Regions from separate parts of the Acidovorax sp. GW821-FHT09B03 genome, predicted to be linked through region 3. Evidence: predicted binding sites of a transcription regulator. Region 3 holds the regulator's gene; each other region holds the start of a gene.
The links. Region 3 encodes LexA, which represses DNA repair genes until DNA is damaged. Its sites were predicted from a motif close to ACTGTATNNNNATACAGT; they were not measured.
Positions count from the first base shown of each region.

Region 1 (7,194 bases), on a different contig from region 3:
GGGCCAGGGGCCGTTTTCGATGTCGGCGCAGACCATTTCGCCGAGCGGGGCTCCTGCGGCCACCGCCTCGGGGGATCGGTCCACCCCCACCACCGCATGGCCCAGGCGGTGCAGCCAGCGCAGGTGGCGGCCGGCGCCGCAGGCCACGTCGAGCACGGTGCTCTGGGGCGCGATCAGGGCCGACCAGCGGCGTACCCAGTCCGAGGGGGTGTCAGATCCGTGCATGCGCGCTATCTATCAGAAGCAGTTCCACACCTGGTCGGCCAGCATCACCATGAATTCGGGCACGGTGTACAGGCCGAACACCGCCAGGCAGGCCAGGACGGCCGCCCCCCAGGCCAGCACCCGCCACACCAGCGGCAGGGCCGGGGGGCGGGCGGGTGGGTGGTCGGGCGCGGGGTGCATGGTCAGGCCTGGAAAAAGGGGTTGCCAGCGATCATGCCGGCACGGGCGCCGCACGCTGGATAGGGCTTTCCTTGACGGGGAGGTTCACCAGCGCGGCGAAGATACCCAGCGCGATGGAGATGTACCAGACGATGTCGTAGCTGCCCGTGGCATCGTACAGGTAGCCGCCCAGCCACACCCCCAGGAAGCTGCCGATCTGGTGGCTGAAGAACACGAAGCCGCCCAGCATGGACAGATGCTGCACGCCGAAGATCTGGGCAATCGTGGCATTCGTCGGCGGGATGGTGGACAGCCACAGCGTGCCCATCACGGCCGAGAAGACATAGACCGAGGCCGGCGACAGTGGCACCACCAGGAAGATGGCGATGGCCACGGCCCGCGCAAAGTAGATGAAGGCCAGGATGAAGCGTTTTTGCAGGCGCTGGCCCAGGGTGCCGGCAATGTAGGTGCCGAACACGTTGAACAGGCCGATCAGCGCCAGCGCATAGCTCGCCACCTGGGGCGACAGGCCATGGTCCTTGAGGTAGCTGGGCATGTGCACGCCGATGAACACCACCTGGAAACCGCAGACGAAGTAGCCGGCCATCAGCAGCGTGAAGCTGGGGTAGCGGAAGGCCTCGAACAGCGCCTGGGCAATGGTCTGGTCGCGCTTGACCGGGGCCGTGCCCTTGAAGCCCGGCTCGCGCAGGCCGAAGGCCAGGGGCACGATGAGCAGCACCGCCAGCGACAGGGTCAGCAGCGCCTGCTGCCAGCCGAAGCTGGCGATCAGCCAGCCCTCCATGGGCACCATGAGGAACTGGCCGAAGGAGCCGGCCGCCGCGGCCACGCCCATGGCCCAGGAGCGCTTTTCGGGCGCGATCTGGCGGCCCAGCACGCCGTAGATCACCGCATAGGTGGTGCCCGCCTGGGCGGCGCCGATCAGCACGCCCGTGGTCAGCGCGAACAGCAGCGGCGTGGGCGACAGGGCCATGCCCGCCAGGCCCGCGGCGTAGAGGGCGGCGCCGGCCAGCAGCACGCGGAAGGCGCCGAAGCGGTCGGCCGCCATGCCGGCAAAGATGCCGATCAGGCCCCAGGAGAGGTTCTGGATGGCGATGGCCAGGGCAAAGGACTGGCGCGTCCAGCCCATTTCCTGGGTGATGGGCAGCAGCCACAGGCCAAAGCCGTGGCGGATGCCCATGGACAGGGTCACGATGGCCGCGCCGCACGCGAGCACCTGGAACATGGACAGTTTCGGAGGATGCATAGACATGCGCAGAATGTAGCCAGATTGGCCGCAATCTGCCCGCACACCACCAAACAGTACAGTTGGGGGTGATGTGGCTGTATTTTTATACAGTCTTTGCTGCGTCGCACTACAATCCGCCGCATGTCTGCCAAACCGTCTCCCGTCTCCGCCAGCGAATATTCCGAAGGCTCGATCCGCGTGCTCAAGGGCCTGGAGCCCGTCAAGCAGCGCCCGGGCATGTACACCCGCACCGACAACCCCCTGCACATCATCCAGGAGGTGCTGGACAACGCCGCCGACGAGGCGCTCGCCGGCCATGGCAAGAAGATCAAGGTCACGCTGCACACCGACGGCTCGGTCAGCATCGAGGACGACGGGCGCGGCATCCCCTTCGGCATGCACCCCGAGGAGAACGCCCCGGTGATCGAGCTGGTGTTCACCCGCCTGCACGCGGGCGGCAAGTTCGACAAGGGCAAGGGCGGTGCCTACAGCTTCTCGGGCGGCCTGCACGGCGTGGGCGTGAGTGTGACCAACGCCCTGGCCACCCGCCTGGAAGTGAGCAGCCACCGCGAGGGCAAGGTCGCCCGGCTGGTGTTCTCGGCCGGCGACGTGGTCGAGCCCCTGGTGACCCGCGCGCTGGAAGCGGGCGAGCGCAAGCAGGGCACGACCGTGCGCGCCTGGCCCGATGCCAAGTATTTCGAGTCGAGCGCGCTGCCCATGGGCGAGCTGACCCACCTGCTGCGCAGCAAGGCCGTGCTCATGCCCGGCGTGTCGGTGACCCTGGTCAACGAGAAGACGCGCGACACCCAGACCTGGCAGTACAAAGGCGGACTGCGCGACTACCTGATGCAGACGCTCAGCGGCGACCCGGTGATCCCGCTCTTCGAGGGCGAAGGCTTTGCCGACCGCAACAACGAGAGTTTTGCCGAGGGCGAGGGCGCCTCGTGGTGCGTGGCCTTCACCGAAGACGGCCAGCCCATGCGCGAGAGCTACGTCAACCTGATCCCCACCAGCGCTGGCGGCACGCACGAAAGCGGTCTGCGCGACGGCCTGTTCAACGCCGTCAAGAGCTTCATCGAGCTGCACAGCCTGCTGCCCAAAGGCGTCAAGCTGCTGCCCGAGGACGTGTTCGCGCGTGCCAGCTACGTGCTCTCGGCCAAGGTGCTGGACCCGCAGTTCCAGGGCCAGATCAAGGAGCGGCTGAACTCGCGCGACGCGGTGCGCCTGGTCTCGGGCTTCGTGCGCCCGGCGCTCGAACTCTGGCTCAACCAGCATGTGGACTACGGCAAGAAGCTGGCCGAGCTGGCCATCAAGGCCGCGCAGACGCGCCAGAAGGCCGGCCAGAAGGTCGAAAAGCGCAAGGGCTCGGGCGTGGCCGTGCTGCCCGGCAAGCTCACCGACTGCGAAAGCAAGGACATTGCCCACAACGAAGTCTTCCTGGTCGAGGGCGACTCGGCCGGCGGCAGTGCCAAGATGGGCCGTGACAAGGAAAGCCAAGCCATCCTGCCGCTGCGCGGCAAGGTGCTCAACACCTGGGAGGTGGAGCGCGACCGCCTGTTCGCCAACAACGAGATCCACGACATCTCGGTGGCCATAGGCGTGGACCCGCACGGCCCCAATGACACGCCCGACCTGTCGGGCCTGCGCTATGGCAAGGTCTGCATCCTTTCGGACGCCGACGTGGACGGCTCGCACATCCAGGTGCTGCTGCTCACGCTGTTCTTCCGCCACTTCCCCAAGCTCATCGAAACCGGCCATATCTACGTGGCACGCCCCCCGCTGTTCCGCGTGGACGTGCCGGCCCGCGGCAAGAAGCCGGCCGCCAAGATGTATGCGCTGGACGACGGCGAGCTCACCGCCATCCTCGACAAATGCGCCAAGGACGGCGTGGCGCGCGAAAAGTGCCAGATCAGCCGCTTCAAGGGCCTGGGCGAGATGAACGCCGAGCAGCTGTGGGAAACCACGCTCAACCCCGACACCCGCCGCCTGCTGCCCGTGCAGCTGGGCGACATGGACTTTGCCCAGACCGAGGACCTGATCACCAAGCTCATGGGCAAGGGCGAGGCGGCCTCGCGGCGCGAGCTGATGGAACTGCACGGTGATGCGGTCGAGATCGACATCTGAGCGGCTGCGACTGCTGTGCGCGGGCCTGCTGCTGGGCCTGGTGCAGACGGCCGCCCATGCCGACCTCTGGGCCTATGTCGACCCGCGCGGCGTGACGCACTTCGCGCCCGAGCAGGTGGATGCCAACTACCAGCTGTTCTTCAAGGGCAACGAGTTCGACTCCACGCGCGATGCGCCCGCTGGCGCGGCCACCCTGCCCCATGCCCTGCCGCCCGCCGGGGCCCGGCTGCTGGCGTTCTTCGACATCGCGCCCGACTACAAGCGCGTCAAGCACCACCTGCGCGCGGCTGCGGCCAAGCACGAGGTGGACTACGAGCTGCTGCAGGCGCTGATCGCCACGGAGTCGGGCTTCGATGCCGATGCCGTGTCGCCCAAGGGCGCCGTGGGGCTGATGCAGGTGATGCCGGCCACGGCCGCCCGCTTCGGCGTGAGCGCCGACGCCAGGCGCTCGGTGGAGAAGAAGCTCACCGACCCGGCCGTGAATGTGCCCACCGGCACCCGCTACCTGCGCCACCTGCTCGACCTGTTTCCCGAGCGCCTGGACCTGGCGCTGGCCGCCTACAACGCGGGCGAGGGTGCGGTGCAGCGTGCGGGCAACCAGATCCCGGCCTACAAGGAAACGCAGAACTACGTGCGCACGGTGATGGGGCTGTACACGCAGCTCAAGCCCCCGGCTCCGGTGAAGGCGCAGCGCGCCGTCTCCGGCCGGGTGCGCATGGAACTGCAGGGCGGCGCCCTGAACCGGGGGAACCTTCCGCCCAACCGCGTGGCGCAGACGCCCGCAATGACCGAACCTCCTGAATCCAGCAAGAACGAATGAGCGACCAACCCACTCTCGATTTCCCGGCCTCCGACGACGGCGGCGACTCCCTGGGCCTGGCCGGCTACGCCCAGCGCGCCTACCTGGAGTACGCGCTCTCGGTCGTCAAGGGCCGGGCCCTGCCCGACGTGTGCGATGGCTTGAAGCCTGTGCAGCGGCGCATCCTGTACTCCATGGACCGCATGGGCCTGGGCTACAGCGGCCCCACGCGCAACACGGCGGCCAAGCCGGTCAAGAGCGCCCGCGTGGTGGGCGACGTGCTGGGCCGCTTCCACCCGCACGGCGACCAGTCGGCCTACGACGCGCTGGTGCGCATGGCGCAGGACTTTGCCCAGCGCTACCCGCTGATCGACGGCCAGGGCAACTTCGGCAGCCGCGATGGCGATGGCGCGGCGGCCATGCGCTACACCGAGGCGCGCCTGTCGCGCATCACCAGCCTGCTGCTCGACGAGATCGACGAAGGCACGGTCGATTTCATGCCCAACTACGACGGCTCTACCTCCGAGCCGCGCCAGTTGCCCGCGCGGCTGCCCTTTGCGCTGCTCAACGGTGCCAGCGGCATCGCCGTGGGCCTGGCCACCGAGATCCCGAGCCACAACCTGCGCGAGATCGCCGATGCCTGCGTGGCGCTGATCAAGACGCCTGCACTCTCGCAGGAAGACCTGCTGGCCCTGGTGCCCGGCCCCGACTACCCCGGTGGCGGGCAGATCATCAGCGCTGCGTCCGACATCGCCGACGCCTACCGCACCGGCCGCGGCAGCCTCAAGGTGCGCGCGCGCTGGAAGATCGAGGAACTCGCGCGCGGCCAGTGGCAGCTGGTGGTCAACGAGCTGCCGCCGGGCGTGAGCTCGCAGAAGGTGCTCGAGGAGATCGAGGAGATCACCAACCCCAAGGTCAAGGCCGGCAAGAAGGCGCTGAGCCAGGACCAGACCCAGCTCAAGGCCAGCATGCTGGCCGTGCTGGACGTGGTGCGTGACGAGTCGAGCAAGGATGCGCCGGTGCGCCTGGTGTTCGAGCCCAAGACCGGCAAGACCCCGCAGCAGGAGCTGATCACCGCACTGCTGGCGCACACCAGCCTGGAAACCTCGGCACCGATCAACCTGACCATGGTCGGCCTGGACGGCCGGCCGGTGCAGAAGTCGCTGCGGCTGATGCTGGAGGAGTGGATCTCCTTCCGCCAGACCACCATCACCCGCCGCTCGCAGCACCGCCTGGGCAAGGTGCTGGACCGGATCCACATCCTCGAAGGGCGGCAGCTCGTGCTGCTCAACATCGATGAAGTGATCGCCATCATCCGCCAGTCCGACGATCCCAAGGCCGCGCTGATCGCCCGCTTTGCATTGAGCGACCGCCAGGCCGAGGACATCCTGGAACTTCGCCTGCGCCAGCTGGCCCGGCTCGAAGCCATCAAGATCGAGCAGGATCTCAAGGACCTGCGCGACAGCCAGAGCAAGCTCGAAGACATCCTGAACAACCCCGGCTCGCTGCGCCGCCTGATGGTCAAGGAGATCGAGGCCGATGCCAAGACCTTCGCCGACCCGCGCCGCACGCTGATCCAGGCCGAGAAGAAGGCCGTGGCCGAAGTCAAGGTGGTGGACGAGCCCGTGACCGTGGTGGTCTCGCAAAAGGGCTGGGTGCGTGCGCGCACCGGCCACGGCCACGAGGCGGCAAGTTTTGCCTTCAAGGCCGGCGACGGCCTTTACCGCACCTTCGAGTGCCGTACGGTCGACACCCTGCTGGCCTTCGGCAGCAATGGGCGGGTGTACTCGGTGCCGGTGTCGGTGCTGCCCGGCGCGCGCGGCGATGGCCAGCCCGTGACCACGTTGATCGAGCTTGAATCGGGCACGCAGCTCCTGCACTACTTCGCGGGGCCGGCCAGTGCCAGCCTGCTGATGTCCAACTCGGGCGGCTACGGTTTCCTGGCCTCGGTGGAGAACATGGTCTCGCGCCAGAAGGGCGGCAAGGCCTTCCTCACGCTGGGAGAGGGCGAGACCGTCTGCCCGCCCTCGCATGCCGCGGGCAGCACCGGCGGCCAGCCGCTGGCGCCGGCCACGCACGTGGCCTGTGCCTCGGCGGGTGGGCGCATCCTGACCTTCGAGATCACCGAGCTCAAGACCATGGCCAATGGCGGCCGCGGCCTGATGCTGATCGACCTGGAGCCCAAGGACACGCTGGCCGGTGCCGCGGCCTACACGCGCAGCATCCGCATCGAGGGCATTGGCCGCGGTGGCAAGGAGCGTGAGGAAACCCTCGAGATCCGCTCGCTCAACAATGCCCGCGCCGCCCGGGGACGCAAGGGCAAGGCGGCCGACCTGGGCTTCAAGCCCTCGGCCGTGACGCGCATCGAGTAGGGCACAAGCTGTCGCCAGCAAGCCACCCACCCGGGTGGCTTTTCTTTTGGTGCGCCGCAACAGTCCACGGGTTGCTACGGATTGGACGAAAGGCGGGAACGGGCGCACTATATGTAAAAAAGTGTCTGCCGTGGTGCGGGCGTGGTCTGGCCGGTTTGTGCGACGATGCAGCAAGCCCACCTGGCGGTGGCCGGCAGACCTTGAAACCATCGACAACGACAGGAGACCATGATGTTCCAACGCATCCGGATTGCCCAGAAACTGTGGCT
Region 1 is NZ_JBWKPP010000002.1:549,830-557,023, forward strand. Features, by position in the region: gene AC07PA_RS05880 (class I SAM-dependent methyltransferase) at 1-225, opposite strand, end outside; gene AC07PA_RS05885 (hypothetical protein) at 238-405, opposite strand; gene AC07PA_RS05890 (MFS transporter) at 437-1,654, opposite strand; gene AC07PA_RS05895 (DNA topoisomerase IV subunit B) at 1,772-3,754, shown strand; gene AC07PA_RS05900 (lytic transglycosylase domain-containing protein) at 3,732-4,574, shown strand; gene parC (DNA topoisomerase IV subunit A) at 4,571-6,925, shown strand; gene AC07PA_RS05910 (methyl-accepting chemotaxis protein) at 7,157-7,194, shown strand, end outside.
Region 1: a site for LexA is predicted at 1,725-1,742, ahead of AC07PA_RS05895 (DNA topoisomerase IV subunit B). Genes of this name have one in related genera too.

Region 2 (7,194 bases), on a different contig from region 3:
CCAGGGCAAGCCGCCGCACTTGCACTATTCCATCGTGCGGCTGCTGCCTGCACCGTGGCAGATCGACGGGGCAACCCAGGGGGTCAAGAAAGCCTTCTTCATCGACCCAGGGGCGTACCTGAAAGAGCAGTAGCCGCAGCGCCCATACGGATTTGCATTGGATCGTATGGCTAGGCGGGAAGCCGCAGACAGTGCTATAGCACGGCAAGGCGAACCAACGACGCCAGACGGTCAAAGGCAAACCCGTATCAATGGAAGTCCCGGCTGCCATCGAGCGCCCCGGCCATGCGGCCCAGCAGCGGCGTCAGGTCCTTGAAGCGCTGGGCCACCAGGTGGCGCACCACCAAAGCCTCCCCAGCGCTACCTGCGATCCCCTTCTCCTCGTCCTCACCATGCCGGCTGCACTGCCAGACCCCTTGCACGGCCAGCAGGCGTGAGCGCAGGATGGCGTCGCGCCACTGCTCCACCATGGCCGGCCAGACGATGACGTTGACGGGGCCGGTCTCGTCCTCCAGGGTGACGAACATGGTGCCCTTGGCCGAGCCGGGCCGCTGGCGCACGGTGACGATGCCGCAGGCGCGCACCAGCCGACCGTCGGGCACGTTGCGCAGCTGCAGCGCCGTGAGCAGGCGCCAGCGCGCGAGCCGGCCGCGCAGCAGTGCCAGCGGGTGGCGGCGCAAGGTGAGGCCGGTGGCCGCATAGTCGAACAGGATCTCCTCGCCCTCGGGCGCCTCGGGCAGTTGCAGCGGGGCCTCGTTCACCGGCACATCGCGCAGCAGGGCCGGTGCGGCATGCTGGGCAGACGCATCCCACATCTGCTGGCGCCGGTGGCCCGAGAGGCGGGCCAGCGCGTCGGCCGCAGCGAGTATCTGCATGTCCTGGTGGTTCAAGCGCGCGCGCAGGGCCAGGTCTTCGGTGCTGGCAAAGGGCCCCTGCGCACGGGCCGCCACCAGGCGCTCGGCCGCGCACTGCTCCAGGCTGCCGACCAGGCGCAAGCCCAGGCGCACAGCGGGTTGAGGTAACGGGGGTGCAGGCAGGCCCTTGTCGGGCCGCAGCCTCTCGGGCGTGCCTTCGAGCGTGCAGTCCACGTCGCTGCTGGTGACATCGATGGGCAGCACGCGCACGCCATGGCGGCGGGCGTCCTGCACCAGTTGCGAAGCGGTGTAGAAGCCCATGGGCAGTGAGTTGAGCAGCGCCGTGAGAAAGCAGGCCGGCTCATGGCACTTGAGCCAGCTGCTGCTGTAGGCCAGCAGGGCAAAGCTGAAGGCATGGCTTTCGGGGAAGCCGTATTCGCCGAAGCCCAGCATCTGCTTGAAGACGCGCTGGGCGAAATCCAGCTTGTACCCGTTGTCCACCATGCCGTCGATCAGCCGTTTCTCGAAATGGTGCACCCCGCCAGTGCGCTTCCACGCGGCCATGGAGCGGCGCAGGGCATCGGCCTCCGATGCGGAAAACTTGGCGGCGATCATCGCGATCTGCATCACCTGCTCCTGGAAGATCGGAATGCCCAAGGTGCGTTCCAGGGCTTCTCCAAGCTCTGCCTTTTCCAGCTTCAGCGGTTCTTTCTTGCGCTGCTTTTCCCGCGCCTGCAGATAGGGGTGCACCATGCCGCCCTGGATGGGCCCTGGCCGAACGATGGCGACCTCCACCACCAAGTCATAGAACACCTTCGGCCGCAGCCGCGGCAGCATGCTCATCTGGGCCCTGCTTTCGATCTGGAACACACCCACGGTATCGGCGGCGCAGATCATGTCGTAGGTGGCAGGGTCTTCGGGGGGAATCTGGTGCAACTCCCAGCGCTCGCCGCGCAGGCTGGCGCGCAGGTCCAGGCAGCGGCGCAGCGCGCTGAGCATGCCCAGGGCCAGGACGTCCACCTTCATCAGGTGCATCTCATCGAGGTCGTCCTTGTCCCACTGGATGATGGAGCGATTGACCATGGCCGCGTTCTCCACCGGCACGATGCGCGTGAGCAGCCCCTGCGTGAGCACAAAGCCGCCCACATGCTGGCTCAGGTGCCGCGGAAAGCCCTTGAGCTGCCCCGACAATTTCAACCACGTTTCGGCCGTGTGCAGGCTCAGGTGCTCGCCCATGGCGAGTGCCATCTCTTGCAGGCGGTGCGCGGCAAATGCTTCATCGAACCAGTGGTGGTCCTTGGCAAAGGCGTCGACCAGTTGCGCAGGCACGCCCAGCGCCTTGCCCACGTCGCGCAGCACGCTGCGGGTGCGGTAGCTGGTGACCACGGCGGCAATGGCGGCGCGGTTGCGGCCGTACTTGGTGTAGACATACTGGATGACCTCTTCGCGCCGGTTGTGCTCGAAGTCCACGTCGATGTCGGGCGGCTCCTTGCGCTCCTTGCTGATGAAGCGCTCGAACAGCAGCTTGGTGCGCTCCGGGTCCACCTCGGTGATGCCCAGGCAGTAGCACACGGCCGAGTTGGCGGCCGAGCCGCGGCCCTGGCACAGGATGCCTTCGCCGCGTGCAAAGCGCACGATGTCGTGCACGGTGAGGAAGTACATCTCGTACTGGCAATCGGCGATCAGCGCGAGCTCGCGCAGTATCTGCGCCACCACCTTGTCCGGCACACCCTGCGGGTAGCGGCTTTGCGCCCCCGCCCAGGTCAGCCAGGCCAGGCCCTCCGCCGGCGTCATGCCCTCGGGCACGGCTTCCAGCGGGTACTGGTACTTGATCTCGTCGAGGCTGAAGGTGCAGCGTGCCGCGATCTCCAGCGTGGCCTCAAGCAGTTCGGGTGGGTAGATGCCGGCCAGGCGCACGCGCTGGCGCAGGTGGCGCTCGGCATTGGGCTGCAGCGCAAAGCCACACTCTGCCACGGTGCAGCCCTGGCGCACGGCGGTGATCACGTCCTGCAGGCGCTTTTGCGAGCGCAGGTGCATGTGCACATCGCCCGCAGCCACCAGGGACACGCCCGCCTGGCGTCCCACCTGCTGCAGCGTGGCCAGCCACAGGTCGTCATCGGGCGCGAGCAGCAGTTCCACGCCCAGCCAGAAGCGCTGACCGAAATCCACCTGTGCCTGGCGGACGCAAGCCAGCAAGGCATCGGTCTCCATCGCATGTTGCAGGCTGCGGTCGGGAATGAGCAGCAGCTCGCAGTCCTGCAGCCGCGCCACATCGGACACAGGTCCCAGTTCATAGGTCCCCTTGGGCGCGGTACGGCGTGCCGCACTAATGAACTCGCACAGGTTGCCCCAGCCCTCGACGTTGCGCGGCAATGCCACCAGCCGAAAGCCCGGGTAGGCGAACTCGCTGCCCGGGATGAACTGCAGGCCCAGCTCCTTGGCCGGTCCATGGGCCCGCACCACGCCGGCCACCGAGCACTCGTCGGTCAGCGCCAGCGCGCGGTAGCCCAGCTCGGCCGCGCGTTCCACCAGGTCCCGGGGCTGCGAGGCGCCGCGCTGGAAGCTGAAACTGGAGATGCAGTGCAGTTCGGCATAGTCCGGCAAGGCAGGCGGCGAGGCCACCCCGGTGGGGCTGCGGTCAGGAAGGGTGTGGGTCATGTGCCGGTCCGCTCATGCATACAGGCCCTGCAGGAACCAGTGGTCTGCCGACGTCGCCGGCAGCGCATGCACCGGTCGTTCACGGAACACCCAGACACGCCCTGCCCCCGGGCTCACGGCCACGAAATAGTCGCGCTGCACCATGTCGCTGGCACTGGCGGGGACCTGGCTCTCGCCTTCCTCCCACCAGGCCATGTCGAACCGGTGCGGCCCGGCCAGCAGGCTCAGCCGCCCCTGGTAGCACGGCCGGTGGCCCTGCATGGCCAGGCGCTGCGGCGTGCGCAGCAGCCAGGTGGGCCACAGCACGGCCTCGGGTGCGTGGGCGCCCTGCCGTTCCCTGGATGTCGCCGGTGCACGGCCTGCGGTGGGCTGCCAGCGCTGCATGCATTCGGGCCGGTGGTCCGCCAGCAGGGTGACGGACTGCACCGCATCCGTGCCCAGGCGGGCCGAGAGGCGCTCGACCAGCTGGTGCCAGGCCTCGCCCTCCTGGTCACCGGCGGCCGACGATCCATCGGGCGGCAGCAGGTGGGCACTGGCATGCGGCAGCGGTGCGGTCTCCAGCGCACGCAGCGTGATCTGGTTGGCGGGCGCGGCCAGGGGCGTGCGCGCCAGGTTCTCGGCCAGCAGGCGGCGCAGGTGGGCCAGCTCGTGCGTGGGCTGGGCGGTGCGCACGGGCAGCGCATGCCAGGGGGCGATGAGCACACCGTCGACCCGGCGCAGGTCGTGCCGCCAGGCCAGCTCCAGCGCCAGAACGCCCTGCTGGCGTGCCTGCAGCCAGGCCTGCAGGGCCGAGAGCAGCCGGCTCGCGGACCACAGCAAGGCGTCGGCCGAGGTGGCCAGCGCGGGAAGCTCGGCCGTCAGCTCAAAGCGCTCGGGCAGCTCCACCCAGGCATGGTTGTGGGCGATGTGGCCATAGGCCCGGTCCAGCGCCAGCAGCACGGCCGCGCCCAGGCGCCGTGCCACACCGTCGCGCGGCAGCGCACGCAAGGCCCCCCAGGTACGGCAACCCATGCGTGCCAGGCTGGGCAGGTGCGGGTGCAGCGCCGTCAGCGTGTGCAGCGGCAGGCCATCGGGCAGGTGCCGGGGCGCGGGCTGGCCTGCCAGTTGCAGGCGCAACAGGGCCAGGGCCTGCAGCGAGGTGGGGGCCTCGGCAAAAGGGGTTGGGCCCTCCTGCTGCGCAGGCCCTGGCGATGGGTGGCCGGCTTCTGCGGGCAGGTGGCCGGACCAGGGCGGGCTGTGCCGTTGCAGTTGGGCGAGCAATGCTGCGCGCCCGCCCCACAGGCGCTCCGTGGCCGACACTTCGAGCAGCAAGGCCTCGTCCTCCACCCGCGCCACGCGCGGCGTGAACTGCAGCGCCCACCAGTGTTCGTGCGGCGCTTGCGGCAAGGGTGGGTGCGGCCCGGCAGCGGCCGGCGCGCCAGCACCAGGGCGGGAGGATCCGCCGTCAGTGGGGGTGGTGGGCGGCAACGGCCATGCGATCCAGTGCATGCAGCACACCTCCTGCCGGCAGGCGATCCAGCCACGCCACCACTGGCAGCACCACGGCAGGCCGCGCTGGCTGCTGCGGCTGCGACGGCAGTGCACGCCGCCCCTGGCCGCGCGCCGCCGACGCGGCCAGCACCCGGGCCAGCGCCGCGTTGCTGGCCGGCAGCACCAGGGGCTGCTCCATGGGGGGCCCACGGCGCTTGAGCACCTGCACCTGCAGCTCGGCGCCGCCCGATGCGGCCACGGCCTCGACCCACAGCCGCAACGGCGCGGGCGATGCCTGCTGGCGCACCTTGGCCGGGCGGAACACCCACAGCAACTGCCCCATCTGTGCGGCAGCCAGTTGCAGCCGCCGCAGCGACTCGGGCGCGGCCTGCGGCAGCCAGGCCAGCACCGCCTGCACATCGCGGCAGCGCAGGGCCTGCTCGGCCGCCCACAGCGCCTGCGCCGCCGAGGTGGCCTGCACGCGGCACAGCCGCGCCGCGTCCAGCCCACCCGCGCGCAGGGCGGGGGCAAAGGGCTCATGGGGCGGCGCCACCAGCACCACGGCCCCCGGCCGCGCAACCGTGGCCTGGGCCAGTGCTGGCAGCACCAGCTGCCAGACATGAAGCCCGGCTGCAGGCTGCAGCACCTCGGTCATGGCCCCCAGGGGCCAGCCTCCACCCGGCAGCTGCGCATCGAGCACCGCATGCCCCGTGGCCTGCACCCGCGCTGCGGCGGATGTGCCCAGTTGGTCGGCCAGCCACACGCCTGCCAGCCGGGGCGGGGCACCAGCGGGCACGGAACGGAGGGGGACGGCGGACATGAGCGAGGCAACCCGGGATGGACATGCACGGGGTCAGGCAGAGAGGTGCGGCTTGCGCACCCAACCCCGGAGCATCCTGCACGGCAGGGCTGGGGGAGCGATGAGATACTGTATTTTCATACAGTTATCGTACCCCATTCCGCTAACCGCGGCGGCTTTTCAGAGCATTCCCGCGGGTCATTGGAGCCATGCCAGGAAGGGGCGCCGCTTGCAGTGGGCCAAAAGAAAAGGCCTGCGCAGTGCAGGCCCTGAAATGACAAAAGGCCTGCAGAATTGCTTCTGCAGGCCTTGCCAATAATGGTCGGAGCGGCGGGATTCGAACTCGCGACCCTCTGCTCCCAAAGCAGATGCGCTACCAGGCTGCGCTACGCTCCGACAGCTCGTATTCTAACCCGGGAAATTTCGGGTTCTGACCAAATGCGCGCTTTTTTTGATTTTTTTGCAGCGACTGCATCGGACCAGGGTTCCATCGGCAGTGCTGTCATGCATCCAGGGCGATGCAAACTGCGGCGATGGGAGGGAAAACTCAATCAATAACCAACAACCAACGGGGAAGACACTACGGCGAGCCCACAGGCACCAGCACACGACCGCGCATCAGCGGCCGCATGGTGGCCTGCAATCAGCGGCTCGACGGGCCTGGGCCGCGGCCGGCCAGGTGGCGGAAGGTGATGCGGCCCTTGGAGAGGTCGTAAGGCGACATTTCCAGTGAGACCTTGTCGCCCGCCAGGATGCGGATGTGGTGCTTGCGCATCTTGCCGCCGGTGTAAGCAATCAGCTGGTGACCGTTGTCCAGCGTCACGCGAAAGCGCGAGTCGGGCAGCACTTCGGTCACGGAGCCTTGCATTTCAATCAGTTCTTCTTTGGCCATGTTCTCTTGTCTTTTCAAAAATCAAAAAATCTGGTGATCGGCACCTGAACGCTGGGGCATCCACCACGGCCGATGCAGCGTGGTCGGGCTCGACACACGGTGCATTGCGGGCGGTGGGAGTCGCTGCACCCGGGGCGCAGATCAGGCAGAGGGCCGGGGAGACGGCTTCAATGGACAGGCAGAGCGCTGTGCATAGCCTGTCGATTGTACCGCGATGTACCCGTACTTGCCTATGGCGAGAATGCCGCAGCGGCGCAGCACCTCTGCAGGCAGCCCCCGCAGGCCTGTCAGGCCCCTGGATCCTGCCCCTGCACGGCCACCGCCAGGGTGCGCACCAGGTCGGTCTGGGTGATGATGCCCACCAGGTGCCCGCCATCGTCGACGATGGGAATGTGGTGGTGCCCGCCCTGCGAGAACAGGGGCACCAGGTCCATGGCGTGCTGGCCCACCCGGGCCACCTGCACCGGGTGCGTCATGATCTCGCCCACGCTGGCGGGCTGGCCGCTGCGGCCCTTGACGAG
Region 2 is NZ_JBWKPP010000007.1:172,791-179,984, forward strand. Features, by position in the region: gene AC07PA_RS15325 (M23 family metallopeptidase) at 1-133, shown strand, start outside; gene AC07PA_RS15330 (error-prone DNA polymerase) at 249-3,512, opposite strand; gene AC07PA_RS15335 (Y-family DNA polymerase) at 3,525-5,000, opposite strand; gene imuA (translesion DNA synthesis-associated protein ImuA) at 4,957-5,802, opposite strand; tRNA gene AC07PA_RS15345 (tRNA-Pro) at 6,101-6,177, opposite strand; gene infA (translation initiation factor IF-1) at 6,425-6,673, opposite strand; gene AC07PA_RS15355 (HPP family protein) at 6,961-7,194, opposite strand, start outside.
Region 2: a site for LexA is predicted at 5,910-5,927, ahead of imuA (translesion DNA synthesis-associated protein ImuA). Genes of this name have one in related genera too.

Region 3 (7,194 bases):
CCTGGTCAGCGACGACCTGATCATCAACCTCGTCAAGGAACGCATTGCCCAGCCCGACTGCGCCAAGGGCTTCCTGTTCGATGGCTTCCCACGCACCATTCCCCAGGCCGACGCGATGAAGGCCGCAGGCGTGAAGCTTGACTACGTGCTGGAGATCGATGTGCCCTTCGAGGCCATCATCGAACGCATGAGCGGCCGCCGCTCGCACCCCGCCAGCGGCCGCACCTACCACGTCAAGTTCAACCCACCCAAGGTGGAAGGCAAGGACGACGTGACCGGTGAAGACCTGATCCAGCGCGACGACGACAAGGAAGAAACCGTCAAGAAGCGCCTGCAGGTCTACAGCGACCAGACCCGCCCCCTGGTGGATTACTACAGCCAGTGGGCCAAGGCAGAACCGGCAGCCGCCCCCCAGTACCGCGCCATCAGCGGCATGGGCAGCGTGGACGACATCACCCAGCGCGCCTTCGCGGCCCTGGCCAGCTGATTTTTCGGCTGCGGCCACACCAACAACAAAGCCGGGCATGCCCGGCTTTGTTGTTTCTGCACGCCTTGGAGGCGCTGCCTGCCGCGCAGCTTACTTGGTCTTCGGGGCAGGAGGAATGGGCATGTTGGGCATGGTCATGGAGCCGGGCTTCTGGCCGGCGGCACAGGGGCCGAGGTAACGGGCCTCCATCACGGTGTTGTCGCTGGCCTTGCCCATGAGCGGCGGGTTGAACGTGCTTTTGACCTCGACCTTGTAGGCGCTGGAATAGTCGCCCGAGCTCACCGACTGCGAGGTCACCGTGGTCGAACCGATCTTGCAGACCGCATCTGCAGTGATGGTGTTGCCACTGCGCTTGATGTCGTTCTTGCTGCACATGGTCTTGGACTGCTCCAGGGCCGTCTTCTGCATCTGGGCCTCGAAGGCCTCATCCGTGCACTGCTGCATCACGGTGGGCGGCGTGCCTGGGCTGGATGTGGCCTTGATCTCCCACAGCCCCGCCTTGCGCTTGGGCATGTCCTGGGATTGCGCAGGCAGGGCTGCCAATGCCACGGCTGCGGCCACGAGAGAGAGGGAAACGAAACGCATGGGACAACTCCTGCAAAGTGATGCGCCGGATGATAGTTGCGCTCCCGCGCAGAACCAATGGCGCGGCTAAAAGCTGTGCAACCAAACGTGCACTAATCGACGCGCGCGCCGCTTCTGGCCTCAGGCAGGACTGGAGCGCAGGCCGTAGGCCTTGCCATCGACGAACAGGTACTCAGCGCGCAGCACCGGGTCGCCCTTTTCCTCGCGCAGCGTGAAGCCCAGCAGCGACACCGCCGCGCCCGGCTTGATCTCGGCCACCTGCCAGGCCTGCATGCGGGTCAGCGGCGCCAGCTCGATCTCCCACATCCGGTCCTTGCGCGTAGGCAGAACGGCACGGGCCAGCAGGGCCTTGCCATCGACCGGGGCCGTCTGGGCTGGCACGGCCCGCTGCGCCAGGTTGGGCGGCAACACCAGGTTGGCGGGCAGCTCCAGCTCCAGCTCGGCATGCGGGTTCTGCCAGCGCACCTTGCGCACCGTGCCTTCGAGGTAGATGGGTCGGTCGGCATCGAAGCTGCTCCAGCCGTGGTGGGCATGGGCTGCCAGGGGAAGAACACTGGCCGCAGCGAGAATCTGGCGACGTTGCAAAGGCATGGAAATTCTCCTTTCGAAGGTCAGAGGTACGCTATCCAGCGACCGCAAGCCACGATGGCCAGCCAGATCAGCGTGGACAGCAGCATCTGCGCCCGCGCCAGGCCATCGAGCCGCGTGAGCGAACCGCGCCCATGAAACCACGCCGCGTTGCAGCCGGCAAGCATCAACAACAGCATCTTCAGGGTGAAGGCCCGGTTGGCGAGCAATTCCTGGGGCTGCGTGGCAAACATCACCAGGCCCGACAGGGCCGCCATGCCAAAGCCGCACAGTGCCAGCGACAGGCTCAGTCGCGCCAGGTCCCGGGGCGGCAGCGCGGCACCCCAGCCAAACACCCGCAGCTCCAGCAGCACCAGGTTGCCCAGCAGCAGTGCAATGCCCACGATGTGCACCACCTCCAGTGCCGGATAGGCCCAAACATGGGATCGGAGGGCGGTGAACATGCGGTGCTTCCTGGCGTTGTGGGTTGGCTCAGGCCCTCTTAGCCCAGCAGATCGAGCACCAGGCTGATGCGGGCCTTCACGGGGGACAGGCCGGGCGCGGCCACGAGGGCATTGCCTGGCGTTGGCAGCAACTGCCCCTCGGGGCAGCGCGTGGCGCGCACCACGCGCACACCCACGGCCTGGGCCCGCAGCAACGCGGCCTCCAGCGCGTGGTGCAGGGTGCCGTTGCCGGTGCAGGCAACGACCAGACCCTGGACGCCATCGCGCACCAGCGCGTCCACCGCACGACCGCTGGCGCCTGCATGGCTGACCACCAGTTCCACCCAGGGCCAGGGTGCGTCGGCGGTCTGGTTCTGCATGGCCGCAAGACCCTTGCCTTGCGAGACGGCGGGCCAGCCGTGCACCAGGCGCACGGCGCCCTCTTCCACCCAGCCCAGCGGCCCGGCATCACCGGAGCTGAACGGGTCGACCCGGTAGGGGTGCACCTTCTGCACGCGCTGCGCGCCATGGATGGCGCCGGCAGCCACCACCACCACGCCCTGCGCACCGGCGCTGGCCGCCACCGCCACGGCGTCGAGCAGGTTCTGCGGGCCATCGGGCACCAGCGCGGTCGAGGGGCGCATGGCGCAGGTCAGCACCACGGGCTTGGTCGCATCCAGCACGGAGTGCAGGAACCAGGCTGTCTCTTCGATCGTGTCGGTGCCATGGGTGATGACGACGCCGCGCACGGCGGGGTCGGCCAGGCACTCGGCGCAGCGCAGCGCCAGGGCCCGCCACACGCCATGCTCCATGTCCTTGCTATCGATCTGGGCCACCTGCTCGACCACCAGCGGACCACCGGCCAGCGCCTGGAGCCCTGGAACGGCCGCCAGCAGCTCGCCCACCCCCACCTGCGCGGCCGTGTAGCCGATGTTGTCCCCCGCCTGCGAAGCGGTGCCGGCAATGGTGCCGCCCGTACCCAGAACCACAATTTTTTGCGCACTCACTTGCATACTCCGAAAAACTGGTGAAAAATACAGCTACTGGATTAAAAAACAGTTATTTGCCACTGTACCGGCACACACTGGAAACCACCATGCTCGACAACCCCAAGCTCACGGCCCGCCAGCAACAGATTCTGGACCTGATCCAGACCGCCATTGCGCGCACCGGCGCCCCCCCTACCCGCGCCGAGATCGCGACCGAGCTGGGCTTCAAGTCCGCCAATGCGGCAGAAGAGCACCTGCAGGCCCTGGCTCGCAAGGGCGTGATCGAGCTGGTCAGCGGCACCTCGCGGGGCATCCGCCTGCGCGGCGAGACAGTGCGCTCCATCAACGCAGCGCGCGGCACCCAGTTCAGCCTGCCCATTCCCGGCCTGTCGCAGCTGATGCTGCCGCTGATCGGCCGGGTCGCAGCAGGCTCGCCCATTCTCGCGCAGGAGCATGTCGATCAGACCTACAGCGTGGAAAACAGCCTGTTCCAGCACAAGCCTGATTACCTGCTCAAGGTGCGCGGCATGTCCATGCGCGACGCCGGCATCATGGACGGCGACCTGCTGGCCGTGCAGTCCACGCGCGAGGCGCGCAATGGCCAGATCATCGTGGCCCGGCTGGGCGACGACGTCACCGTCAAGCGCCTGCGCCGCACGGCCACCGGCATCGAGCTGCTGCCCGAGAACCCGGACTACCCCGTGATCACCGTGCAGCCCGGCGAGGCCTTCGAGATCGAAGGCCTGGCAGTCGGCCTGATCCGCAACACCATGCTCATGTAGTTGCCGTCGCGCTGCCCAGGTGGCGGGCGTTTGACGGGCGGGGTGCCGGGTATCGGGCACCGCCGCTGGTCAGCCCTGGGCGGCGCCATGTTCCTTGCAATCCTGCCTGTGTTCACCACCGACCTTCGGAGTCTTCACATGGGAATTGCTTCTTTGACCTTCTCGGCCTTCTCCCACCCGCTGCATGCGCTGACACGCTGGCTGCAGCCCATCGCCCTGCAGGGCGGGCACGACAGCGCTGCGGCACGGCTGCGCACCTGCAAGGCGCCAGTGCCCGCCCATGCGGCACCCGCATGGCCTACCACGGCCCGCATGCCACGCGACGAGATCGCACTGCCGGCCACGGGCACGCGCAGCCTGCACCCTGCCCCCGGCGCCGACCCCCTGTGCAACCATGTCCAGGCACGCCGCGTGGTGCGCGTGCTGCGCACGGCCGCCTCGGGCGCCGATGCCGGGCGCCTCGTGATCTCGGGCCGCATGGCCGATGTCTGCGCGGAGCTGGACCGCATGGCCGCGCGCGAGGCGCTGCTGCAACACTGAGCACGCGGCCTGCGGGCTGGCGCGGGGACACGGCCACCATGGCCTGCAACGCCCGGCCGTCGACTGCGCAGAGCCCGCCGCAACGGCCGCGGGCACCCGCATTGCGCATGCACCCAGGCCGTCGAGGCATGTGGCATTCACGCAGCGTTGCAAATGCTGTACGCCCGACGGGGCTTGGGGCACAAAGACTGCGGCCCGCCAAGGCACAATGTCGGGATGAACATCGTGATCCTCGACGACTACCAGGACGCAGTGCGCAAGCTCCATTGCGCCACCCGGCTCGACGCTTACACCGCCAAGGTCTACACCAACACCGTCAAGGGCCTGGGCCAGCTGTCGATACGGCTCAAGGACGCCGACATCATCGTGCTGGTGCGCGAGCGCACCCAGATCACCCGCCAGTTGGTCGAAAAGCTGCCGCGCCTCAAGCTCATTGCCCAGACCGGCAAGATCGGCAACCACATCGACGTGGCAGCCTGCACCGAGCGCGGCATTGCCGTGGCCGAGGGCGTCGGTTCACCCGTGGCACCGGCCGAACTCACCTGGGCACTGGTGATGGCCGCCACGCGCCGACTGCCGCAGTACATCTCCAACCTCAAGCATGGAGCTTGGCAGCAGTCGGGCCTCAAGACCGCGTCCATGCCGCCCAATTTCGGGCTGGGCACGGTGCTGCGCGGCAAGACGCTGGGTATCTGGGGCTATGGCCGCATCGGCCAGCTCGTGGCCGGCTATGGCCGCGCCTTCGGCATGAACGTGCGCGTCTGGGGCCGCGAGGCATCGCGCGCCCAGGCCCTGACCGATGGCTACCAGGCCGCCACCACGCGCGAGGAGTTCTTCTCGCAATGCGACGTGATCTCGGTGCACCTGCGCCTGAACGACGAGACGCGCGGCATCATCTCGCTCGAAGACCTGTCGTGCATGAAGCCCACCTCGCTGTTCGTGAACACCTCGCGCGCCGAACTGGTCGAGTCCGATGCCCTGATCGCCGCCTTGAACCGGGGCCGCCCCGGCATGGCAGCCGTGGACGTATTCGAGAGCGAGCCCATCCTGCAGGGCCATGCCCTGCTGCGCCTGGAGAACTGCATCTGCACGCCGCACATCGGCTATGTGGAGCAGGACAGCTACGAGCTCTACTTTGGTGCGGCCTTCGACAACGTGGTGAACTTCATCAAGGGCACGCCGACCAACATCGTGAATCCAGGTTCTCTGCAGGTGCGCCGCTAACGCACCTTGCTCCAGCCAACGCAGGCTGCCATCGGAGGCACCAGCGAAAAAGGCTTCCCGAGGGAAGCCTTTTTTGATCCTGGGACACCACCCGAAAGCGATGTCCCCGGAAAGCAGACCCAGAACTTAGTTCAGAGGGGTCTTCTTGCCTTCCTTGTAGTTGTACAAGGTGATGGCAGGGTTCTTCATTTCGCCGTTGGGTTCGAAGGCGATCGTCGAGGTCACGCCCTTGAAGCTGGACTTGAGCAGCTCGGGGGTGTAGACCTTGGGGTCGACCGAGTTGGCGCGCTTCATGGCGTCCACGATCAGGAACGTGGCGTCGTAGGTGTAGGGGCTGTACACCTGGAACTGGTTGGGGTACTTGGCGTCGTACTTGGCCTTCCAGGCCGTGCCGCCAGGCATCTTGGCCAGCGATGCGCCGCCTTCGGCGCAGATCACGTTGGCCAGGGTCTTGGCGCCGGCAGCCAGCTTGGCGATTTCGGCCGTGCAGATGCCGTCACCACCGAAGTACTTCACGTTGCCCATGCCCAGCTGTTCCATCTGGCGCAGCATCGGGCCACCTTGGGGGTCCATGCCGCCGTAGAAGATGGCGTCGGGGTTCTTGGCCTTGATGGCGGTCAGGATGGCCATGAAGTCCGTGGCCTTGTCGGTCGTGAACTGCTCATCCACCACCTTCATGCCCTTGGCGGAGGCGGTCTTCTTGAACACGTCGGCAACGCCCTGGCCGTAAGCGGTACGGTCGTCGATGATGGCGACCGACTTGAGCTTCAGCGTGTCCACGGCGTAGGCAGCCAGGCCAGCGCCCAGGGCGTTGTCGTTGGCGATGATGCGGAACGTGGTCTTGTAGCCTGGCTTGGTCAGGTTGGGGTTCGTGGCCGCGCCGGTCACGTGGGGGATGCCGCAGTCGTTGTAGACCTTGGAAGCGGGGATGGTGGTACCGGAGTTGAGGTGACCGACCACGCCAGCAACCTTGGCGTCGCACAGCTTCTGTGCAGCAGCCGTGCCCTGCTTCGGATCCGCAGCGTCGTCTTCAGCCTGCAGCTCGAACTTGATCTTCTTGCCGCCGATCGTCACGCCTTGTGCGTTCAGCTCTTCAATGGCCATGCGGGCGCCATTTTCGTTGTCCTTGCCGTAGTGGGCTTGGGCGCCGGAAACCGGAGCCACGTGGCCGATCTTGACCACCTGCTCTTGTGCAGAGGCCACACCAGCAGCAGCCGCGATAGCAGCAACCACGGTCAGTTTCAACTTCAATTGCATATCAATCTCCAGTAAAGATAAACGCTGAGAAATGTTCTTGTGTCTCAACGCAGGCGAACATATCGCAATTTACGGGCCAGATCATTAGGGAACACGATTAAATGTGGGAGAAACCACAGGGGAATACCCTGTCATCCCTTGGTGGGCGTGGGCTGGCCGCCGGCAAGCTCATCGGCCACGGCCTCGTACACCGCGTGGCGAACCACGGATTCGATTTCTTCACGCAGGCGCGGAAGCACTGAACGCGTCTGCTCCTGCACCACAGTGGCGATGGCATCGCGCAGGCGCTGGTCCAGTGCCACGTCCACCCGCTGCATGAC
Region 3 is NZ_JBWKPP010000009.1:108,211-115,404, reverse strand. Features, by position in the region: gene adk (adenylate kinase) at 1-487, shown strand, start outside; gene AC07PA_RS17690 (DUF3617 domain-containing protein) at 578-1,072, opposite strand; gene AC07PA_RS17685 (DUF6152 family protein) at 1,193-1,663, opposite strand; gene AC07PA_RS17680 (hypothetical protein) at 1,684-2,103, opposite strand; gene AC07PA_RS17675 (asparaginase) at 2,142-3,095, opposite strand; gene lexA (transcriptional repressor LexA) at 3,179-3,853, shown strand; gene AC07PA_RS17665 (hypothetical protein) at 3,992-4,393, shown strand; gene AC07PA_RS17660 (D-2-hydroxyacid dehydrogenase family protein) at 4,610-5,617, shown strand; gene AC07PA_RS17655 (branched-chain amino acid ABC transporter substrate-binding protein) at 5,744-6,874, opposite strand; gene AC07PA_RS17650 (hypothetical protein) at 7,006-7,194, opposite strand, start outside.

Region 4 (7,194 bases), on a different contig from region 3:
ATCTAAACTTCATCATCCCCCACGCCGCGCACCACGCGGCGCACCACATCGCTGGAAAAACCGCGCGCCATCAGGAACCTGACCTGCTTGGCGCGCCCCTGGGGATCGGCAGCCGGCTCGCCGAAGCGGCGCCGCCACACCTCGCGGGCGCGGGCCAGCTCCGTGTCCTGCAGCTGTGCCAGGGCCTGCTGCACGGCCTCGCCGCCGATGCCCTTGGACTGCAGCTCCTGGCGGATGCGCGCCGCGCCCATGCGGCCTGCGCGCTGGTGCACCACCGAGGCCACCACACGCTCCTCGCTGATGAAGTCCCTGGCCTCCAGCTCGTTCAGCACGGCCTCGAGGTCCTCGCCCTCCTGCACATGCGGGCGCAGCTTGCGCAGCAGCTCGGCGCGCGAGTGCTCGCGCTGGCCCAGCAGCCGCAGCGCACGGCCCTTCAGGGAAACGGTGTCAAAGCCCATGGGTTTGGTTGGCAGGCAGCCAGGCAATGGTCCAATGCACAGCGGCCATTGCCGCAATACTGCGCAATGGCCGCCCAGGTGTGTTGCGGTGGCGCCCAATGCGCCGCCGCATCACTCGTCCGAATCGCCTGCCGGGGCAGCCGCTTGCAGCCCGTCGGGCAGCAGCGCAATGCCCAGCCCTTCGCGCACCTTGTTCTCGATCTCGCGGGCGAGGTCGGGGTTCTCGCGCAGGAACTCGCGCGCGTTGTCACGGCCCTGGCCGATCTTCTCGCCGTTGTAGGCGTACCAGGCGCCCGACTTCTCGACGATCTTGGCCGTCACGCCCATGTCGATGATCTCGCCCTCGCGGCTGATGCCCTCACCGAACAGGATGTCGAACTCGGCCGTCTTGAAGGGCGGGCTCACCTTGTTCTTGACCACCTTGACCTTGGTCTCGTTGCCGATGGCTTCGTCGCCCTTCTTGATGGTGCCGGTGCGGCGGATGTCCAGGCGCACCGAGGCGTAGAACTTGAGCGCATTGCCGCCGGTGGTGGTTTCGGGGCTGCCGAACATCACGCCGATCTTCATGCGGATCTGGTTGATGAAGATGACCGTGCAGTTGGTCTTCTTGATCGTGGCCGTGAGCTTGCGCAGCGCCTGGCTCATCAGGCGGGCCTGCAGGCCCGGCAGGGCATCGCCCATCTCGCCTTCGATTTCGGCCTTGGGCGTGAGCGCGGCGACCGAGTCGATGACGATCAGGTCCACGGCGCCCGAGCGCACCAGGCTGTCCACGATTTCCAGGGCCTGCTCACCCGTGTCGGGCTGGCTGATCAGCATGTCGGACAGCTGCACGCCGAGCTTCTGGGCGTACTGCACGTCCAGCGCGTGCTCGGCGTCCACGAAGGCGCAGGTACCACCCAGTTTTTGCATCTCGGCAATCACCTGCAGGGTGAGCGTGGTCTTGCCCGAGGATTCCGGGCCGTAGATCTCGACCACACGGCCACGTGGCAGTCCGCCCACGCCCAGGGCGATGTCCAGACCCAGCGAGCCGGTGGAGACGACCTGGATGTCCTCGATCACCTCGCCTTCGCCCAGGCGCATGATGGTGCCCTTGCCGAATTGCTTCTCGATCTGGGCGAGCGCAGCCGCCAGCGCCTTGGCCTTTTCGGTGTTGACGGGGAGGGGGGGATTGGTGCCTTTGACTGCGACGTCCATGAAAAAACTCCTTGAGAAACAACGGGTTGGGTGTTTGCACTTCGTCTGCAATTAACTACAGGCTGGATGCTTGAACAGTAGTTTATGCGAGTCGTTGCACGGCAGCAATGCACTATTTAGTCAGTTTGCCTGACAATATTACATGCCTGATTTCTTGCCTGCGGCACCGCCGCCCACCCCCGCCGAGGACGGCTGGCGCCAGACCCACCTGGGTCGCCTGCTCGGCCATGCCATGCGCCGCTTCGACGCCCGGGTGCTGCAGCTCATGGCGCACAACGTGGAGGTGCCGCTGGCGCTGTCCAATCTGGCCGCGCGCGACCAGGTGAGTGCGGCGCACGTGCACATCACGCGCCATCTGGCGCTGCAGGGCGACCGTCTGACCGATCTGGCCCAGCGCGCCGGCATGACCAAGCAGGCCATGGCCACCCTGGTGGACCAGTGCGAGGCCTGGGGCCTGGTCACGCGCGCGGCGGACCCGCTGGACGCGCGCGCGCGCCGCGTGTGCTTCACCTCCACAGGCCTGGCGTGGCTGCAGGCCTTTCGCGATGCGGTGGCCCAGGCCGAGGCGGAGTTCCGCAGCGAGGTGGGCAAGGACGTGGCCACGGTGGTGGCCATCGGGCTGGAGGCCTATGCAGGCGGCGATGCCGCCGGCATGCAGGCGCCGTGAACCCCGCTCAGGCGGCCGACGGCACCTGGGCCCGGGCGGCAGCCACCAGCCTCGCGGCATCGATCCCCAGGGCCCGCAGCGTGCGCGCGGCCACGCCCTGCGGCATGGCCGCGATGGCGGCCACCACATGCGCCCCCAGCAAGGGGCCCGTCTGCTCCTTGCTCGAACGGGCGAGGGCCTGCACCAGTTCCTGGCCCGAGGGCTGGGCGCGGTAGAGGCCGGCCGCCGCAGGGGCGTCCAGAGCGGCCGCGGGCGCCAAAGGGCCTTGCACGCCCACGGCCTGCAAGGCCTCACGGTACTGGCGCTCGATGGCCTCACCCACGGCCGCCGGATCGGCACCGACACTCTCGAAGGCACGCCGCGCCGAGCCGTCGGGCAGGTCCATGGCAGCGAGCAGAAAGTGCTCGGCGCCCGGCGCGGGCTGGCCACGCGAACGGGCATGGGCCTCGGCATCCGTGCACAGCCGGCTCAAGGTGCGCATGCTCTGGAAACGGTGCTGCAGCTTGCGGAACATGGTGGAACTCCTTTGTCTCAGGATCGGGGAACATGGGCGGACAGCCGCTTGTGCGCGGCCTGCTTGCTGACACCCAGCGCCTGCGCGATCTGCGCCCAGGACCAGCCCTGCCGCAGCGCCGCAGCGACGGCATTGGCTTCGAGCCGGTCGGCCATCTGGCGCAAGGCCACCACGGAAGCGAGCGCGGCTTCGGGATCTTCGGGCGAAGGAAGGGAAGGGGGTGCCTGCATGACGTCAACTGTAGTTGACGATTCGAAATCCGTCAACAACAGTTGACGTCGGGCCAGCCAAGGTGCCTATGCAGGCGGCAGCAGTGCAGCGGCGGACGCAGGCTCGGCACAGGCCAGCAGCCACTGGCGGAACTGCTGCAGGGTCTGCAGCTGGTTGCGCCCCTCGGGATAGCAGAACCAGTAGCCCACCTCGCTCTGGTAGCCGCAGCCGGGCAGGGGCTCGCGCACCAGGCCGCTGGTGATCTCGTCCTGCACCAGGCAGCGCGGCACCAGTGCCAGGCCCATGCCGGCCATCACCGCACGGATCATCGACTGGAACTGGTCGAACTGCGGGCCGGCCAGCGGGTTGAGCCCCTGCACCCCATGCGTTTCGCTCCAGCGCAGCCAGGCCTCGGGCACCGTGACATGGCGCAGCAAGGTGTGGCGCGCCACATCGCGCGGGTGGTCGATGGCCCAGTCCGCCACGCGGGTGCGCGGTGCGATCAGCGCCACGTCCTGACCCGTGAGGTAGTGGGCATGGGCTCCAGGCCAGTGGCCGTCGCCGAAGAGGATGGCGCAATCGAGCTCGGGCCGCTCGAAGTTGTAGCTGTGCACATAGGGCACGAAGTGCAGCGTGACCTGCGGGTGCTGCTGCTGGAACTGCGGCAGCCGCGGGATGAGCCACTTGGCCGCGAAGGTCGGCAGGCTCGACAGGTGCAGCGCGCCACCCCCATCGTCGCTGGTGATCAGCTCCAGCGTGGCCGCTTCGAGCTGCGCGAGCACGGCGCGCACGGCCTTTTCATAGCGCTCGCCCGCCGGGGTCAGGGCCAGGCGCTTGCGGCTGCGCTCGAACAGCGGCACACCCACCCAGCCCTCCAGCTCCTTGACCTGCTTGCTCACAGCGCTCTGGGTCAGGTGCAGCGCTTCGGCTGCGCGCGAGACGCCCCCGAACCGGGTCACGGTGGAGAACGCACGCAGCAGGTGCAGGGGTGGAGACAGGCGGCGAAGAGACGACATAGTAAGTTCTCAAATCATTCCATATTGGAATGTTATCAGGCACATCCATTGCTTGGTAGAGGGTACCGGATCCATTAACCTCAAAGCCCCTCCATAGGAAAACCGCCCATGAAACGCCGTCATCTGCTCACCACCCTGGCTGCCGCATCTTTCGTTCCTGGAATATCCCTGGCGCAAGATGCCAAGCCCCTGCGCATCGTCGTGCCCTTTCCGCCCGGGGGTGCCACCGACATCACCGTGCGCGCACTGCAGGAGTCGCTGGTGCGCATCCTCAAGCAACCCGTGGTGCTGGACAACCGCGCCGGCGCAGGCGGATCCATTGGCATGGCCGAGGTGGCGCGCGCCCCGGCCGACGGCCTCACGCTGGGCGTGGCCACCTTGTCCACCCATGGCGTGAACCCGGCCGTGTACAGCAAGCTGCCCTACAACCCGATCAAGGATTTCGTGGGCGTGACCGAGATCGTCAAGGCCCCCGGCGTGGTCGTGGTGAATCCGACCGCACTGCCCGTCAAGGACTTCGCCGACCTGGTGAAGTACCTCAAGGCCAACCCCGGCCGCGTGTCGTTCGCGACGCCCGGCAACGGCACCATCGGCCATATGTGGGGCGAGCTGTTCAAGAGCAGCACGGGCACCTCCATGGTGCACATCCCCTACCGTGGTGCAGGCCCGGCCATCAACGACGTGCTGGCCGGACAAGTGGCCGTGTACTTCGACCAGGTGGCCTCCTCGCTGCCGCACATCAAGGCCGGCAAGCTCAAGGCGCTGGCGGTCTCGTGGCCCACGCGGCTTGACGTGCTGCCCGACGTCCCCACCTATGCACAGCTGGGTTTTGCCAACAACAACGACCCGTCGTGGTTCGGCCTGGTGGCCCCTGCGGGCACGCCCGCGGCCGCCGTGGACCGCATCCAGCAGGCCGTGGCCCAGGCATTGCAGGAACCTGCGGTGCGCGAGCGCCTGGCCGGCCAGGGCCTGTACCCCTCGGGCACCACGCCCAAGGACTTCTCGGCCCAGCTGGTGCGCGAGATCGAGAAGATGAAGCGCGTGGCGGCCTACGCCAGGATCGCGCTGGACTGATTTTCCCCAGGTCCCCGACAGGGGGCCTGCAAAGGCCCTAGCTGGTGAGGCCCATGGCATCCCTTCAGGGATAACCATAGTCTCCAACCGGTCCGGGCGGCTAGGCCAGCCGCCCCTTATTGCGCACACTCTGCCTATGCATGCCGCTTTGAAACTGATCAACCGACGATTCCAGCAGGCCCAGCCCGGTGCCACCGGTTCCCCCGGCACCCCGCTGGCGCCTGCGACAACCTTCACCTACCTGCCCGGCACCACCGCCCTGGTGCTCGACTCGCCGCACAGCGGCACCCGCTACCCCGACGATTTCGGCTCCGCCTGCGAGCTGCCCACGCTGCGCCGCGCCGAAGACACCCACGTCGAAAAGATCTACGACTTCGCCCCGCCGCTGGGCGTGGCCTGGGTCGAAGCCCACTTCCCGCGCATCTACCTCGATGCCAACCGCGACACCACCGAACTCGACACCACGCTGCTCGACGGTGAGTGGCCCGACCCCATCTCCACCGACCCGCGCGTGCTCTCCAAGGTGCGTCTGGGCAAGGGCCTGATCTGGAAGTTCACCGACGAAGGCGAACCCATCTACCAGCGCCTGCTCACGGTGGACGAGGTGCGCGCGCGCATCGAGCGCTGCTGGCGCCCCTACCACGGCGCGGTGCAGCAGGCCATCGATGCCGCGCACGCACGCCACGGCTACAGCATCCACATCAACTGCCACTCCATGCCCGCCGTGGCCGCCAGCCACGCCACCGACTTCCCGGGCCTGGTGCATGCCGACTTCGTGGTCGGGGACCGCGACGGCACCACCGCCAGCCCCGCCCTCTCGGCCCTGGTCTGCGAACACCTGCGCGGCTGCGGCTACAGCGTGGAGCACAACCACCCCTACAAGGGCGTGGAGCTGGTGCGCCGCTACAGCGACCCGGCTGCGCACCGCCACAGCATCCAGCTCGAGATCAACCGCCGGCTGTACATGGACGAGACCACCCTGGCCCAGCACCCAGAGGGCATGGCACGGCTGCGCACCGACCTGCGGGCGCTGGTGGACAAGCTGCTGGCCCACGACCCGCGCTGACCCCTTCAGGAAAGCAGCCCGGTGACCGCCTGGAACAGCCGCGGCAGGCCATCCCCGGCGACGGCGTTGGAATGGGCCAGGCCGGCACGGGATCCGTCCAGGGCCACGACGGAGACGGCCTGGAATCCCAGCGTCTGCCCGGTGTGCACCAGCCACCCCGAACCCTGCTCGGTCTGCGCCACCCAGCCCAGCACATAGTTGTCGGCCGGTGTGCGGCCCAGCCCCTGCAGCGCCTGCACATAGCTTCGGGGCAGGGGTGTGGCCTCGCCGCGCAGGGCCCGCAGGTGCCACTGCAGCCACAGGGCATCGTCGCGCACGGCCAGGCTCACCGCTCCGGCGGGTTCCAGGATCTCGAACCAGGCCCGCTCCGGCGCCTCGGGCAGGGCCTGGGGCTGCAGGCGCCCACCCACGACCTCGTGGCCCTGGGGCTGGTGGCCCCCATGGCGCAGGGGGGCACCCACGAACAGGGCCAGGCCCAGGGGTTGGGCAACGCGCTGGCGCAGCAGGTCTGCCCAGCCGAGGCCCGTGGCAGCGCGCAGCATCCGGGCCGCCAGTGCATAGCCGGCGTTGGAGTAGGCATAGCCCGGCAACGCCCCCGTGGCAGGGATGGGCGGCTGCTGCAGCAGCCAGCGCAGAAAGAACGCCTCGACCTCGGCAGGCTGCTGCAGCCCCACCAGCACCGGCTCCCCGGCCTGCTGCTCGAACAGGCCAATGTCCGCCGGGGCCGTGAAGGCCATGACACCGGCACGGTGGTCCAGCAGAGCCCGCAGCGTGATGTGGCGGTAGGCGGGTAGCGCGTCGCGGGCCAGTTCAGGCAGCACCTGCGCCAGCGTGCTGTCCCAGCGCAGCAGCCCCTGGTCCACCACGCTGGCCGCCACGCAGGCCGTCATGGCCTTGGTGTTGGAGCCGATGGCCATCAGGTCGCCTGGCTCCAGCAGTGCACGGCCCCCCAGGCGGCGCAGGCCGGCCACCGCCGTGCGGACCTCACGGACATC
Region 4 is NZ_JBWKPP010000001.1:235,955-243,148, forward strand. Features, by position in the region: gene argC (N-acetyl-gamma-glutamyl-phosphate reductase) at 1-6, shown strand, start outside; gene recX (recombination regulator RecX) at 3-458, opposite strand; gene recA (recombinase RecA) at 570-1,652, opposite strand; gene AC07PA_RS01110 (MarR family winged helix-turn-helix transcriptional regulator) at 1,795-2,319, shown strand; gene AC07PA_RS01115 (Clp protease N-terminal domain-containing protein) at 2,327-2,833, opposite strand; gene AC07PA_RS01120 (helix-turn-helix domain-containing protein) at 2,851-3,063, opposite strand; gene AC07PA_RS01125 (LysR substrate-binding domain-containing protein) at 3,130-4,059, opposite strand; gene AC07PA_RS01130 (tripartite tricarboxylate transporter substrate binding protein BugE) at 4,168-5,133, shown strand; gene AC07PA_RS01135 (N-formylglutamate amidohydrolase) at 5,270-6,199, shown strand; gene AC07PA_RS01140 (serine hydrolase domain-containing protein) at 6,205-7,194, opposite strand, start outside.
Region 4: a site for LexA is predicted at 1,714-1,731, ahead of recA (recombinase RecA). Genes of this name have one in related genera too.